4 regions of the Comamonas sp. GCA5 genome follow, and region 1 is predicted to be linked to each of the others. Evidence: predicted binding sites of a transcription regulator. Region 1 holds the regulator's gene; each other region holds the start of a gene.
The links. The regulator FNR, encoded in region 1, switches genes on or off when oxygen is low (the NO sensors DNR and NnrR bind a similar motif). The targets are predictions, from matches to a motif close to TTGATNNNNATCAA.
Positions count from the first base shown of each region.

Region 2: the regulator FNR is predicted to act here: its motif matches at 1,252-1,265, upstream of SJH88_RS03025 (OmpW/AlkL family protein).
Region 3: the regulator FNR is predicted to act here: its motif matches at 2,827-2,840, upstream of azu (azurin).
Region 4: the regulator FNR is predicted to act here: its motif matches at 879-892, upstream of napE (periplasmic nitrate reductase, NapE protein).

Region 1 covers NZ_JAZHFR010000012.1:22,193-25,922, reverse strand. Annotated here, with positions in the region: gene hemN (oxygen-independent coproporphyrinogen III oxidase) at 1-1,171, opposite strand, end outside; gene fnr (fumarate/nitrate reduction transcriptional regulator Fnr) at 1,377-2,102, shown strand; gene SJH88_RS04850 (hypothetical protein) at 2,172-2,477, opposite strand; gene SJH88_RS04845 (FixH family protein) at 2,723-3,010, opposite strand; gene ccoG (cytochrome c oxidase accessory protein CcoG) at 3,086-3,730, opposite strand, start outside.
Region 2 covers NZ_JAZHFR010000007.1:34,062-37,791, forward strand. Annotated here, with positions in the region: gene SJH88_RS03020 (LysR family transcriptional regulator substrate-binding protein) at 1-401, opposite strand, end outside; gene SJH88_RS03025 (OmpW/AlkL family protein) at 592-1,179, opposite strand; gene SJH88_RS03030 (DUF808 domain-containing protein) at 1,365-2,372, opposite strand; gene SJH88_RS03035 (rhodanese-like domain-containing protein) at 2,475-2,948, opposite strand.
Region 3 covers NZ_JAZHFR010000096.1:4,768-8,497, forward strand. Annotated here, with positions in the region: gene SJH88_RS16640 (ATP-binding cassette domain-containing protein) at 118-861, shown strand; gene trhA (PAQR family membrane homeostasis protein TrhA) at 910-1,530, opposite strand; gene SJH88_RS16650 (hypothetical protein) at 1,686-2,039, opposite strand; gene azu (azurin) at 2,209-2,664, opposite strand; gene SJH88_RS16660 (plasmid pRiA4b ORF-3 family protein) at 2,985-3,512, opposite strand.
Region 4 covers NZ_JAZHFR010000029.1:7,726-11,455, reverse strand. Annotated here, with positions in the region: gene SJH88_RS09140 (NnrS family protein) at 1-663, opposite strand, end outside; gene napE (periplasmic nitrate reductase, NapE protein) at 1,012-1,170, shown strand; gene SJH88_RS09130 (chaperone NapD) at 1,184-1,459, shown strand; gene napA (periplasmic nitrate reductase subunit alpha) at 1,452-3,730, shown strand, end outside.

The DNA.
Region 1 (3,730 bases):
TGATCGACTCGAAGAGCACCTCGCCCTGGCACATGATGGTCATGATCACAGCACGGCGGATCAAGTCATCGCGCGTCAGCGCCAGACCGCGCACCACGGGCAGGCGCCCCTGGTCCAGCAGGTCGTAATACTCTTCCAGCGTCTTGGCGTTCTGGCTGTAGGTGGCCCCCACGCGGCCGATCGCCGAAACCCCCAGCGCAATCAGATCGCAATCCGGCTGGGTGCTGTAACCCTGGAAGTTGCGATGCAAGCGCCCCTGGCGCTTGGCCACTGCCAGCGCATCCTCGGGCAAGGCAAAGTGGTCCATGCCCACATACACGTAGCCCGCGTCGATGAAACTCGCGATGGCCGCCGACAGCATGTTCACTTTGTCTGCCGCAGGCGGCAAGTCCTGCTGCAGGATGCGGCGCTGGGCCTTGAAACGCTCGGGCAAGTGGGCGTAGGCATACAAGGCAATACGGTCCGGGCGCAGTTGCGCCACCTGTTGCAGCGTGCGCGCAAACGATTGCGCATTCTGCTTGGGCAGGCCATAAATCAGGTCCACATTGATGGACTGGAATCCCAGTTCGCGCGCAGCGGCCACCAGATCAAACACCTGCTCGGCGGGCTGCTCGCGGTGCACGGCCTTTTGCACATCGGGATCGAAGTCCTGCACGCCGAAACTCAGGCGGTTGAAGCCAACTTCCTTGAGCACAGCCAGGCGCTCGCGCGTCACCGTGCGCGGGTCCACCTCGATGGAATACTCGCCAGCAGGATCAAAGGCGAAACGCTCGCGCAGCATCTGCCACAGCTCACGCAACTCGTCATCGGACAGGAACGTGGGCGTTCCTCCGCCGACATGGAACTGGCTGACCACCTGCCCCCGCCCGCAGTGCTGCAGGTGCAGATCGACCTCGCGCTCCAGATAGCGCATGTACGTGGCCGCACGCTCATGGTGCTTGGTCACGATCTTGTTGCACGCGCAGTAATAGCACAGCGATTCGCAAAACGGGATGTGCACATACAGCGACATCGGCTGCTTGGCAGCCGCAGCGACTTTGCGTTGCTTCAGAGCCAAGATATAGTCGCTATCACCAAACGCTTCCACAAACCTGTCTGCTGTGGGGTAAGAGGTATAGCGTGGACCAGGTACGTCGTAACGACGCAGGAGTTCGGGTGTGACGACAGTCATGAATCTTTTTTCCTTGATTGTTAGACTGTGCACCAATGGCCCGCAACCATCCTTGACGTGAATCAAGAGGTCTGCGATCAAGCAATGCCACAATTTTGACAAGCATCATTCACCGCAATCCCAGTTGTAACAGCTTCTTTTTTTACCGACTTTTAACGCACCGCGTGACCCGCAAGATCGCCTGCACCACGCCGCGTCCGAGTACATGACCCCTCCAACCATCAAAGTAACCTGTTCCAACTGCAACCTGCGCGAGCTGTGCATGCCCGCGGGGCTGAGTGAGCAGCAGTTGCAGCGCATCGACGAAATTGTGGCCACCCGCCGCAAGGTCAAGCGCGGCGGCACGCTGTTCCGCAACGGGGAGCCCTTCACATCGCTGTATGCCATCCGCACAGGCTTTTTCAAGACCTGCGTGGCTACCGAAGATGGTCGCGACCAGGTGACAGGCTTTCAGATGGCCGGCGAGATCATTGGTCTGGATGGCATCGTGCATGACCACCACACCTGCGATGCAGTGGCCCTGGAAGATGCCGAAGTGTGCGTGATGCCGTTTGACGGGCTGGAGGAGGTGTCGCGCGAAGTGACGGCCCTGCAGACCCACGTGCACAAGGTCATGAGCCGCGAGATCGTGCGCGAGCACGGCGTGATGCTGCTGCTGGGCAGCATGCGCGCTGAGGAACGCCTGGCGGCCTTCATCCTGAATCTGGTGCAGCGTCTGCACGCACGCGGCTTCTCGTCGTCGGAACTGGTGCTGCGCATGACGCGCGAAGAGATCGGCAGCTACCTGGGCCTGAAGCTGGAGACGGTCAGCCGCACTTTCTCGAAGTTCGTCGAAGAAGGTATGGTGGAGGTCAAACAACGCCACGTGCGCATTCTTGATACCGCCGCGCTGCAACGCCTGGTTAACAGCCACCAAGACTGCAACAAATAACCACTGCCGCTGCCTCAGAGCAGGTCCACGAAAAAAGCCTTCCTGCATCAACAGGAAGGCTTTTTTCATTCAAGCGTTGTTGGGATAGCAGGCTTGCAGCCGCTCGGGGTCGCCAAGCCCAGTCGACGGCGCCTGGGCTTGGGCATTGACCGCTGCGCTGGGCAGGGCCAGCACCATGGTCATCCAGCCGGCCACGGCGAAGACCGCCCAGAACGCAAAGAATGCCAGGGTGTAGATGGCCGTGCGCGACAGCTCCACCGTCTGCCCCATCCACAGCATGTCGTGCGGGTCAAACGCCGCAAAGACCAGCATCTCCATCACGCCGGCCGCCACAAAGGCCGGCCAGCCAATCCACATCCAGCGTCGTGTCCACATAAAAGCACTCCTTCGCAAGAGGTTGTACCTAAATTGTGTCCACAGCCGCTGAACCATGCTTGTGGGACAAACACTGAATAAAAAAACATAGCTGCCAGCGCTTGATTCCATTGAATTTCAAATAGTTTTCTATTTGAAACCTACTGATTACATGCGCCAGCAGCTATGTTTTAAGCCAATCCCCTCTGCGCGGTCATGCCCCCGTGCTGCCGAGAACAGCACAAACGGCCTGTCAGCGCGCCGCATCACTTGGGTGCCAGGTTGGGCAAATCGTCCGCAGGGGTGGCGGCGTGGTTGCGCACCGCGTGCGCAGGCGCATGGCTTTTGTCCGGGTTGCGCAATTGCTCGTTGATGTTCACGCCCTTCTGGTAATAGTCGGGGTCCACAACCGGATCCGCGCCACGCGTGGCAATGACCAAGGTGACAATGCCCGCCACCACCACGATGGCAGGACCTGCCAGCACCAGCCACACATGGCCGAACTTCCACCAGGGAGCGGTCGAGACTTCGGGCTTCATTTCAGCTTGAGACATCCTAGACTTTCTGAGAAATAAACAAACACCGCGCACAGTGCCCGAGGGGGCCGTGCGCCAGACCCGCATCCACGGTCAACGCGGCACCAGGAACACGGATTTTTCGGACACCCGGCCCTCACCGCTGCGCGCGTCGATGTCGAACACGATGTGGTGCGAGCCGGGCTCCGCCGCACCGTAGGGAATCTGCACCCGCACGGCCACGCCGCGCGTCTGGGCGGGCAGCACTTCGACCTCGCCCCCTTCGACCAGTTCGATCCCGTTGAGCCCATGCACCTGCACATGGTAGGTCTGGGTGGCCTCGGTGGCGTTCATGACCTGCAGCCGATAGACATTCTCCAGCTTGCCACCGGCCACGATCCGGGCCAGCGAGGCACGGTCGCGGATCACGTCCACCTTCAACGGCTCACGCAGCGCCATGCTCACCACCATCGCCACCGACAGACCGACTAGGACGGCCCCGTAAATCAGCACCCGGGGGCGGGCGATGCGCCGCAGGATCTGGGAGCGCTGCCAGCGCTGGGTGACGGCGTTTTGCGTCGTCAAGCGGATCAGGCCCCGCGGGTAATGCATGTTGTCCATCACGTTGTTGCACGCATCGATGCACAAGCCACAGCCGATGCACTCGTACTGCAGGCCGTTGCGGATGTCGATGCCCACCGGACAGACCTGGACGCAGAGCTTGCAGTCGATGCAGTCGCCCAGCCCCTGGGCCTTGTA
Region 2 (3,730 bases), on a different contig from region 1:
GTCTCCACCCCCCAGTAGGCCACTTCCGGCGTGAACCCGGCTTCCTGGCAGGCGCGCAGCAGCATGTCCGAAATGCCGGTGCCCAGCAGCGAGCTGTGCAGCAAAAAGCGCTCTGCGCGCAACGCCCCCAAGGCAATCTGGGCCTGCCCGCACAAGGGATGCTGCGGCGGCAAGGCCACCCGCAAGGGTTCGTTCATCACCTCCTGGTTCTGCAGCTCCGGCGCCGCAAACTGGCTGCGGCAGATGACCAGGTCCAGGCTGCGCTCGCGCAGACGCTGGAGCAGGTAGCCGGTTTCCCCCTCGTGCACATGGACCGTGATCTTCATCGCACTGGCCAGCAATTGCTCCATCACGCGCGGCATGATGAACAGGCTGGCCGCCGTGGCGCAGCCAATGTGCACCGTGCCCCTGCTGGCCTGGCACTGTAGGTGTCGCCGATGGCCTTGCGCCGGCGCATCTGTGACCTGTGGGTGAGCGGTTTGCGCCTGATGGCCCACGCCCTGCTGGAATCAATCTAGTGCCGCACAGTTGCAGGCATAAAAAAACCGCTGCCATGGCAGCGGTTGGAAGCCCTTGGAGAGAGCTGGAAATTTAGAAGCGGTAGCCGACGCCCACGCCAAGCAGGATGGGATCGATCTTGAACTTGCCGATGCCGTTGTTGATGGTCGTGTCGATATACACCTTCTTCACGTCGAAGTTCAGCGACCAGTTCTTGTCCAGCGCATAGTCAAAACCGACTTGCAGAGCACCGCCCCAGCTGTTGCGCTTCACATCCAGACCGGCGGGCAGGTCAACATTCGAGAAGCGTGTGTAGTTGATACCAGCACCCACGTAAGGCTTGAAAGCACCAAAGTTGGTGAAGTGGTACTGGGCCATCAGGCTGGGAGGCAGGTGCTTCAGCGAACCAATCTTGGCGCCATTCAGTCGCACGTCCTGCTTTTGAGGGTAGGTCAGGACCAGTTCAGCGGCGAAGTTGGGGGTGAAGTAGTAGCTGATGTCCAGCTCAGGAATCACCTTGTCGTTGATGCTAACGCCAGCAGCACCGGCAGCACCGCCGTTATCGCTTTCCAGGTGCACAGCGCGCACGCGCACTTGCCACTTGCCATCTTGCTGCTGCGCCATGGCAGCACCGGAAGTCATTGCACACAGAGCGGCCACGGCCAGCAGAGTCTTTTTCATAGTAGGTGTTTGGTCAAAGTCCGGGGACAACCCCCGTGACAGCCATTGCATCACTGCGCCCCACCCTGGGGTTTGCCTTAGGTCAACCCGGTCACCAGCGCGATTTCAGAGTTTGCTGAAATGTTGGAATTGAGCAACAAACCCTGCCACCCCGCTTCCATCGCCCATGCACGGTGCCCCAGGGACTAGTGCGCGTCCGCGGTGCCGCGCAGGCGCTGCACCGCTTGCACCAGCACCACGATCACCCCGCCAATGAAGGCGCCCACCCCCACATGGACCAGCAGCGGCACCAGCAAGGCCACGACGCCACCCAGCGGGGCAATGCTGGCATCCAGCCAGGCCTGGATCGGCCGCAGGCCGTGCACCAGCAGGCTGCCTCCCACCAGGAACATGGCCGCCGTGCCCACGATCGACAGGCCCTTCATCAGCCAGGGGGTGAAAGCAATCAGGCCGCGGCCCAGGGTCTGCAGGCTGGCACGGTCCTTGGACATCCAGGCATTGCCGACATCGTCCATGCGCACAATGCAAGCCACCAGGCCATACACGAACACGGTGATGGCCAAGGACACCGCCACCAGCACGCTGAACTGCTTGACCAGCGGTTCGTTGGCCACGGTGCTCAACGCAATCGCCAGGATTTCGGCCGAGAGGATGAAGTCCGTGCGGATGGCACCCTTGATCTTTTGCTGCTCATAGTCCGCGGCGTCCATGCCACGCTGCTTGGCCTCGCGCACCGACGACTGCGCCACGCCCTGGGCCTGTGCTTCCTGGGCCTCCTGCACGGGATCGTGGCCGTTGCGGCGCTGGTGCAGGGTGTGCAGGATCTTCTCCACCCCCTCGAAGCACAGGAAGGCACCGCCCACCATCAACAACGGGGTGATCAGCCAGGGCATGAAGGCGCTGATCAGCAGGAAAGCCGGCACCAGGATCACCTTGTTGAGCAACGACCCCTTGGCCACGCCCCAGACCACGGGCAGCTCACGGTGGGTGCGCACGCCGGTCACCTGCTCGGCGTTCAGGGCCAGGTCATCGCCCAGCACGCCCGCGGTCTTCTGCATGGCCACCTTGGTCATGCCCGCTACGTCGTCGGCCATGGCGGCCGATTTGCGCGCGGCCACCTTGCTCATCAGGGCCACGTCGTCCAACACGGCAGCAATGTCATCCAGCAGCATCAACAGTCCAGCACCGGCCATCTCGACTCCTTGGTGAATGTCCGCCGCACGCTTGCTTGCGCGGCATGACGTGAATCTTCAAAACATGGCAGCCGCCCCGCCACAGCCAGGCGGCTGCGGGACTCAGGGCTTGTCGTAATACGCCTGGGCCGCGTCGCTCAGCAGGTTGGGGTGCATGCTGACCGCATACGGCAGGCCCAGGAAGTTGCGCCAGCCGCCCCGGTCGGCCTCGGTGAGCTTGCCGTCCTTGTTGACGTCCAGCGCCACCGGCGCCACGCCGTAGAAGCTGCCGCCCACGCCGTCCAGCTTGAGCTTGTCGCCCTTCTTGTCCGTGCTGAGCACGCGGCCACTGGCGGCATCCACGGCCACCAGCGGTTCACCGACAAAGCCTTCGCGGACCACGTACACCTCGGTATAGCCCTGACCAGCCCAGCGCTTGTCGACCAGCAGGTCGGGCCGCGCCAGCAGATTGGCCACCTCGGCCGCGCAGGCGCCCGTGCGGCACAGCACGGCCACCGGCGCATCCTTGTACGGCAGCACCGCCTGCACGGCCTGCCAGAAGTCCGCCGCGCTGACGCGCACCTCGGTGCCCGGCACCGCGCCATAGCGGCATTGGCTGCCATCGTCCGAACGGATCTGCGCCTCGGCCGCCCCAAACGGGTGGGGCTGGCACTGCTGGTACAGGCGTGGAAACGGCAGGTGGCGCGCCCCTCGGGGTGACCCAGGCGGTATTCCGTGGCATCGCGCACATCGATCAGCGCCATGCGCTGGCTGGCCGGCAATTGCGTGCCCACATAGGCCCGGGCCGCGCTGATGTCACCCGCGTAATGGCGCACGGGGGCGTACAGGGGCTGCGCCGGTGCCGCCTTGGTCACGGGGGTGGTGGCCGTGCTCTTGCCGCCGCCATACCAGCCTTGGACATAGGCACAGCCCGAAGTGAGCAGCACGGACGACAAGGCCAAGGCCTTCAGGACCCAGGAAGAAGAGGTTTGCATACACATGGTGAAAGAAGAACCCGCGGGCACGAAGACTGCGCCTGCGCTGTGGCCGCCATCATAGAGGGGCGCCGGGGCTGCACCACCGCATCGCCGCTGTGGACATGGCTGGGCCTGCACCAGGTCGTCACCCCGTGCTGCGCCGCCGGCAGTCCACCCACCGATGTATTGGCAGGCATGCTGGCCCTGCTGCGCTGGCTGGGTCCGGTGTTGCCCAGGTTGCAATTTAAAAAAGAGAGCAGCTTGCGCTGCCCCAATCTGCTGTTCAACGCCATTCAGGCTTGAAGTGCTTGAATGACCAGCACAGCACGCTCTCTTTTTGATGCAGTGTCCATAAAAAAAGGCCCTGCCTGCGCAGAGCCTTGTGTGCCAAGCGCGCAAGCT
Region 3 (3,730 bases), on a different contig from region 1:
CGGATTGACCAGGGGTTGGATGGGCCTCGGTGGCGCAGGGAATCGGTTTGACGGCGGGCAATGCGCTGACATACATTGCTTTCAAACCTCGCTAGAGGGGGAAAAGGGAGGTCGTGCATGCACAAGCAACATGAACACCATGTCCAGCCCGAAATGGCCTGGACCGACCTGTGGCCCGTGAATGCGCCTGCCAGGGCCACGGGCTGGAGCGAAACACTGCCCCCGGGGCTGTGCGTGGTGGTGGACGACACCGGCGACGAGGCCGCCCGCTGGATGCCGGTGCTGGCTGGCCATGCGCTGCCCGCCCACGGCCAGGTGCGCTGCGCTGGCGTCTGCAGCCAGGAAGACCCCCAGGCCTACACCGACCAGGTGTACTGGCACAACCCGCGCCAGCCACTGCACGACCGTGAGATGTCCGCCCAGCAATGGCTGCAGACCCTGGCCAGCCACTGGCCCAGCTGGAGCGATGCAGACTGCCGCCAGCATTGCGAAGGCTTTGCCCTGCAAACCCACCTGTCCAAACCGCTGTGGCACCTGTCGACCGGCAGCCTGCGCAAGCTGGGGCTGGTGGCGGCCCTGTGTTCGGGCGCACGCCTGACCCTGATCGAAGAGCCGATCGCCGGTCTGGACAGCGACGGCATCCACTACCTGTGCCAGGCCCTGGACGCGCTGGAAGACCGCCTGGCCGATCCGGCACAGCCACCGCGCTGGGTGCTGGTGGCGCACTGGGAGCCACTGCCGCATGTGCTGTGGGACGAGGTGCTGGCCTTCCCGCTGCTGCCCGAGGCGGACAGCGCCCCGCAGGCCGGGCCTGGCGATCTGCACCGGCAGCAGAACCTGCTGTTCGACGAAAACCCCTGAGGAATCAACTGCCGCCTGCGCTGCGATTTCAGGCGTAGGCCTGCTTCGTCACGGCACGACGTAGCCCAGCACCGCGACGTAGTGGGCTAGGCTGCCGGCAATCACGAACAGGTGCCAGATGCCATGGAAATGGCGCACGCGCCCATCCAGCACGAAGAACACCACGCCGACGCTGTACAGCGCCCCGCCAGCGGCCAGCCAGGCAAAGCCCGCAGGGCCCAGGGCCTGCAGCAGCGGGCCGGTGGCCACTAGGGCGACCCAGCCCATCACTGCATAGATCACCAGGGAGCGCACGCGTGCCGCGTTGCGGGGCTTGATTTCCTGCAGCATGCCCAGCACGGCCAGGCCCCAGACCACGCCAAACAGGCTCCAGCCCCAGGCTCCGCGCAGGCTGATGAGGCAAAATGGCGTGTAGCTGCCGGCAATCATCAGGTAGATGCTCAGGTGGTCGCACTTGCGCAGGATGCGCTTGGCCCGCCCGCGCACGCTGTGGTAGACGGTGGAGATGGCATACAGCAGCACCATGGCCGTGCCGTAGATGGCCACGCTGGTGATGGCCTGGGCGTCGGCACGCAGGCTGGCGGTGACGATCAGCCACGTCGCCCCCGTCAGCGCAAACACGGCGCCGACCAGGTGGGACCAGGCGTTGAAGCGTTCTCCGGGGTACATGCCTGCCATCTTGGCGGCGGCTGCCAGAAATGCAAGCCGGGCGAGGGGCCATCGCGCTGTCAGCGCCAGGCCGGGGGCGCTTGGCCGTGCGGGTGTGACAGCCGCGCAAAAAAGCCCGTGCAAGGCACGGGCCGTGTCAGGGGCGGATGCAGGTCTTAGAGGCTGAGGGCCAGCACATCGCTTTCTACGCAGACGCCGTTGTCCAGACTGGCGCGCACGACGAAGCCTTCGTCGATGGCCACCAGCTGTGCGCTGTCGACGTGGAAGCCCTGGTGGCCCTGGGCGTTTTGGAACGTGAAGTGGCCGCGCAGCGGCAGGTCGGCGGCGCATTCCATGTCGACCTGGGCATGCTGCCCGGTCAGCCACTGGCGGGCGGATTGCAGCGTGGCAGCCACGGGCAGGCACTCGGCAGGGATGTCGATGTGGGCGGTGCGGGTGGTGGCGTCACCGCTGAGGCCCTCGAGTTCGCCGATGGTGAAGAACGCCAGTTCAAAGCTTTGCGTGGACATGGAGGCAATCAGATGCTATGAAAAAGAGTGCATTGTGCGTCCACTGAATGCGCGCTGCAGCCTGGTTGGCGTGAAATTGCTAGGCCCACAAAGCACGCAGCCCCGGCGCAAGCGCACGGGGCTGTGGGGCGGCCCAGGCTGGTGGCCTGGGCTCGGAAGCGGCGGACGCTTAGGCGCCCAGCTTCAGGGCACCCTTCATGATGAAGGAGTGGCCAGGGAAGGAGCAGAAGTAGGTGTAGTCGGTACCGGCCTTCAGCTTGGCCACGTCGATGGTCATGCTGGTGGTCTCTCCGCCGCCGATCACCTTGGTGTGGGCGATCACGCGGGTGTCACCGGCCTTCACGTAGTCGGCTGCAGCGCCGGCCTTCATGCCGTCGGCGGCCGTGGCCGTGGCGTCGGCGGTGGTGGTCAGCACCATGTTGTGGCCCATGGAGGACTTGGGCATCTTGCCCACGTGCTTCAGGGTCACGGTGTAGCTCTTGCAGGACTTGGGCACTTCAATGTTCTTCACATTGAATTGCATTTGGTCGTTACCTTCGACGGTCACGGCGCAGTCGGCAGCCATGGCAGGTGCAGCAATGCCACCAGCGGCCAGCAGGGCCAGCGTCATCAGAGTCTTTTTCATAGCGCGAATCCTTCCGAATCAATCAGTGAAGTGAGAGGTGCTCGGCAGACGTGAAGCCAGGGCTCCAGCTGTCCAGTCAACACTTATTTTGATGCTGAATTTACAGGTTTGGGTGAAATAGCCGCCTGAAGACTTAGATCGGGTCGATTTTTACCCCGGGACATGACGCGGATCAATAAATGCCGACCCCAGGGTGTCGAATCGCAGATGTGGGGTATTGATAAGTGAGCGTGCTGCGCTTACCCATTCAAGGTTTGGCAGCATTTCGTCCGTGAGACCTAGGCTTTTAAGGCGCTTGATGCTCACTTTTTTAATAGCCTTTATACGAATGCAGTCTCTGCACGGGCCTCCGGGGTGGTGCGGGCACGGGCCAGGGCCTGGATGCGCGCCTGGGTGGAGGCGAGGTCGAAGGGCGGGGCATCGGCGCCATCGCTGCCGCTGTCGGGCTGGCAGGTGTTGCGACCGTCCAGGCACAGGGGCAGGTTGCCCAGCGCTTCGGGGCCGGACAGCGGGGTGCAGGCTTCCAGCTTGATGCGGTGCAGCCATTCGTCTGCCAGGTTGTAGACGTAGCGCATGGGCAAGGCCTGGCCTTGCAGCAGCTGGCCCAGGCTGTAGCGGCGGGCGTCCATGGTCGGATCTTCGGGCCAGTCGGGGTTGGGCTGGCCGTAGCGTTGGTCGGCGATCTCGAACAGGTAATCGTGGCGCGGGCTCCAGCCCATGGCGGCCTGGATCAGCCGGTGCAGTTGCGCCAGGTTGGTGCAGTCGCTGACCACCAAGCGGCGCCAGATGGCGGGTTTGATGTCGCACAGCTGAATGTGCAATTGGTAGCTGTGGCGTATTTTGGGCATGGTCCTCTCCTCCTGGGGCGTGGCGGCGGTGCTGCAGCCTCGTCCGTGTGTCGGTTGTACCCCAGGCATGCAAGGCCGGTGGCGACTGCGGGTAAGTACTGGTTGCCGGTGTACTGGGGTTTGGGGCGACCCTGTGCACGCAGCTAGCGCTTGTGCTTGTGTTTGCGCACGGCCGTGCGCTGAATGGGATAGATGGTGCCTGGGGGCGGCTGGCCTGG
Region 4 (3,730 bases), on a different contig from region 1:
CGTGTGCCGCGACACGGTGAGTTGCGGGAGTGCCCGCGTGGCAAAAAATGGAATCACCCGCCTGGCAATCAGCAAGGCAATGGCGGCCATGCACAGCATGCCCGTGAAGAAATAGTGCATCACCACGCTGTAGTCGAGCTGGTGCCAGCAGGCGTAGAGGTACGCCGCGTTGGCGCTGCCCATGCCGAGCAGCAGCAGAACCAGGAGGTAGTTGTGCCGGCTTTGGCGTGCGAGCAGGCAGCGGCCTATCGCCAGTGCTGCCATGGCGATGAACAGCAGGTCGGCAGTGCTTGCCACCGCAAAGGCGATGGCACCGGGCCAAAGAAAGCCCAGGCGTGCGGTGGCCCAGAGCAGCACCAGTGTTCCCAGTGCAGGGCCTTGCAAGGGATTCATGCCCGTCCAGTTGCTGGTGGCGGTCAGCAGAAAACCCACCGTGATGGCAGCAATGAATCCCCAGAACATTTCATGGGCGTGCCAGAAGACCCCGGCCATCACGCCCTGCAGCAGCGAGGGGGCAAACACCCAGAGCGATACCGCCACCATGGCCCAGAGGGCGCCACACAGGTACAGCGGCCGAAACCCCAGTTCCAGAAAGGCCACCAGGGACGGTCGCTGCGGCGGTTCTGGCGTGGACGGTTCCTGGATTTTCAGAAGGCTAGTCATTGCAGTTTTTTCAATAAATACAAAACCTGCATCCAGGGTAGATGTTTCTGAATATTTCTGTTTGAAATAATTATTTTTATTTGATTTAAATCATTTTTAATTGTTTGATTGATGTATGAGTTGCTGTGGATATTGCGGTTATCGATAGAGATTTTCGAATGGAGCGGATGGTTGCCGTGTTTTTAAATGGGCGAAGGCCAGGTTTGAATATCGATTTGATGCGCATCAATTGAATGTTTGATCAATGTCTTTAAAATCGGTGCAAGTGTTCATGGCTGTGCGGGTTGGGGCGGATGGAAAGTCTTGCCAAGCCTCCGTAGCCTGCACAGTCATCCAGAAAGGTGGCACATGCTTGAGAAAAAGAATCCCACGACGCGCAAAGAAGAATTGCGCAGCTTCGCTTTCCTGACGGTGGTGATGGCGCCGGTGTTGGCCGGTTTGATCATTGCTGGCTACGGCTTCCTGGTCTGGATCTTCCAGATGTTTGCGGGTCCTCCGCATGCCTGAAGCCCCGCATTCAATGGCCGATGAGCTACACATTGCCAGCCTGGTGGTCCATGTCCTGCCGCAGGCGCTGGATCCCGTCGGGCAGGCGCTGACCACGATGGGACCTGTTCAAGTGCATGGCACCCATCCAGACGGCAAGCTGGTGGTCACCCTGGAGGGTCCCAGCGCCGACTTCATCCTGGATCAGGTGGCACACATTCGGTTGATCGATGGCGTACTGAACGTCTCTCTGGTGTACCAGCACGCAGAACCCCGGCAATTACTTAACGAGGGAGTCTCCCATGACTAGCACCCGTCGCGATTTCGTTCGTCAAACTGCCGCCGCCGCCGCGGGCGCTGTGGCAGGCATTCCCATCCACGCCATCTCCCAGGAGGGCGCGCAAGCGGGTGGTAGCGCGCCCATGAAATGGTCTAAGGCGCCTTGCCGCTTCTGTGGCACCGGCTGCGGCGTGATGGTGGCCGTCAAGGACAACCGGGTGGTGGCGACCCAAGGCGATCCCCAGGCCGAAGTGAATCGGGGCCTCAATTGCGTCAAGGGCTACTTCCTGTCGAAGATCATGTATGGCGAGGACCGTCTGACACGGCCGTTGCTGCGCATGAAGAATGGCAAATACGCCAAGGATGGGGAATTCCAGCACGTGTCATGGGACACCGCGTTCGACGTGATGGCCCAGCAATTCAAGAAGGCGCTCAAGGAAAAGGGGCCGTCCGGCGTGGGCATGTTCGGCTCGGGGCAGTGGACGGTCTGGGAAGGCTATGCCGCGTCCAAGCTGTTCAAGGCCGGCTTCCGCTCCAACAACATCGATCCGAATGCGCGCCACTGCATGGCCTCGGCGGTAGCGGGCTTCATGCGTACCTTCGGCATGGACGAGCCCATGGGCTGCTACGACGACATCGAAGCCACGGACACCTTTGTGCTCTGGGGTTCGAACATGGCGGAAATGCACCCTGTGCTCTGGACGCGTGTGACGGATCGCCGGTTGAGTGCACCGAATGTCAAGGTGGCCGTGTTGTCCACCTTTGAACATCGCTCGTACGAACTGGCAGACATTGAGCTGACCTTCAAGCCGCAGACCGACCTGGCGATCCTGAACTACATTGCCAACCACATCATCACCACAGGGCGTGTGAACCAGGAGTTCGTGGCCAAGCACTGCAACTTCAAGTTGGGCAACCCTGACATCGGTTATGGCTTGCGCCCCGAGCACCCCTTGCAGAAAGCCGCCAAGAATGCGGCAGACCCAGGGGGTGCCAAGCCCATGACGTATGAGGAGTACGCCAAGTTTGTCTCCACCTACACCCTGGAATACACCACCAAGCTGACGGGCGTTCCAGCCAACCGGCTCAAGGAGCTGGCCGAGCTGTACGCGGACCCCAAGCGCAAGGTGGTGTCGTTCTGGACCATGGGCTTCAACCAGCATACGCGCGGCGTCTGGGCCAACAACCTTGTCTACAACATCCACCTGCTCACCGGCAAGATCGCGACCCCGGGCAACAGCCCCTTCTCGCTGACGGGCCAGCCTTCGGCCTGTGGCACGGCACGCGAAGTGGGGACGTTCTCGCACCGCCTGCCTGCGGACATGGTGGTCACCAATCCTGAGCACCGCAAGACCGCGGAAAAGATCTGGAAGCTGCCCGAAGGCACCATCCCCGAAAAACCCGGCTATCACGCCGTGCTGCAGCACCGCATGCTCAAGGACGGCAAGCTCAATGCCTACTGGGTCATGGTGACCAACAACATGCAAGCCGCCGCCAACCTGGTGCAGGAAGGCTATCCGGGTTATCGCAATCCGGACAACTTCATTGTGGTGTCGGATGCCTACCCCACCGTCACCGCGACCTCGGCGGACCTGATCCTGCCGACCGCCATGTGGGTGGAAAAGGAAGGTGCCTACGGCAACGCCGAGCGCCGCACGCACTTCTGGCACCAACTGGTCAAGGCGCCGGGTGAAGCTCGTTCGGACTTGTGGCAGCTGATGGAGTTTGCCAAGCGCTTCAAGATTGAGGAGGTGTGGCCGGAGGAACTCCTGGCGAAGGCCCCGCAGTACCGCGGCAAGACCATGTTCGATGTCCTGTATCGGAATGGCCAGGTGGACAAGTTCCCCGTGACCGATATCGAGGCGGGGTACCACAACCACGAAGCCGAGCTGTTTGGCTTCTACCCCCAGAAGGGGCTGTTCGAGGAGTACGCCGCGTTCGGGCGGGGCCATGGTCACGATCTGGCGCCGTTCGATGTCTACCACCAGGTGCGGGGCTTGCGCTGGCCGGTGGTCAACGGGCAGGAGACCAAGTGGCGCTACCGCGAGGGGACCGATCCGTATGTGAAGGCGGGCACCGGTTTCGAGTTCTATGGCCACAAGGATGGCAAGGCGGTCATTTTCGGTCTGCCCTATGAGCCACCCGCCGAGGCCCCCGATCAGGAATACCCGTTCTGGCTGTCCACCGGTCGCGTGCTGGAGCACTGGCACTCCGGGTCCATGACCCGCCGCGTGCCCGAGCTGCACCGTGCCGTGCCGAATGCGCTGTGTTACATGCACCCTGACGATGCCAAGGCGCTGGG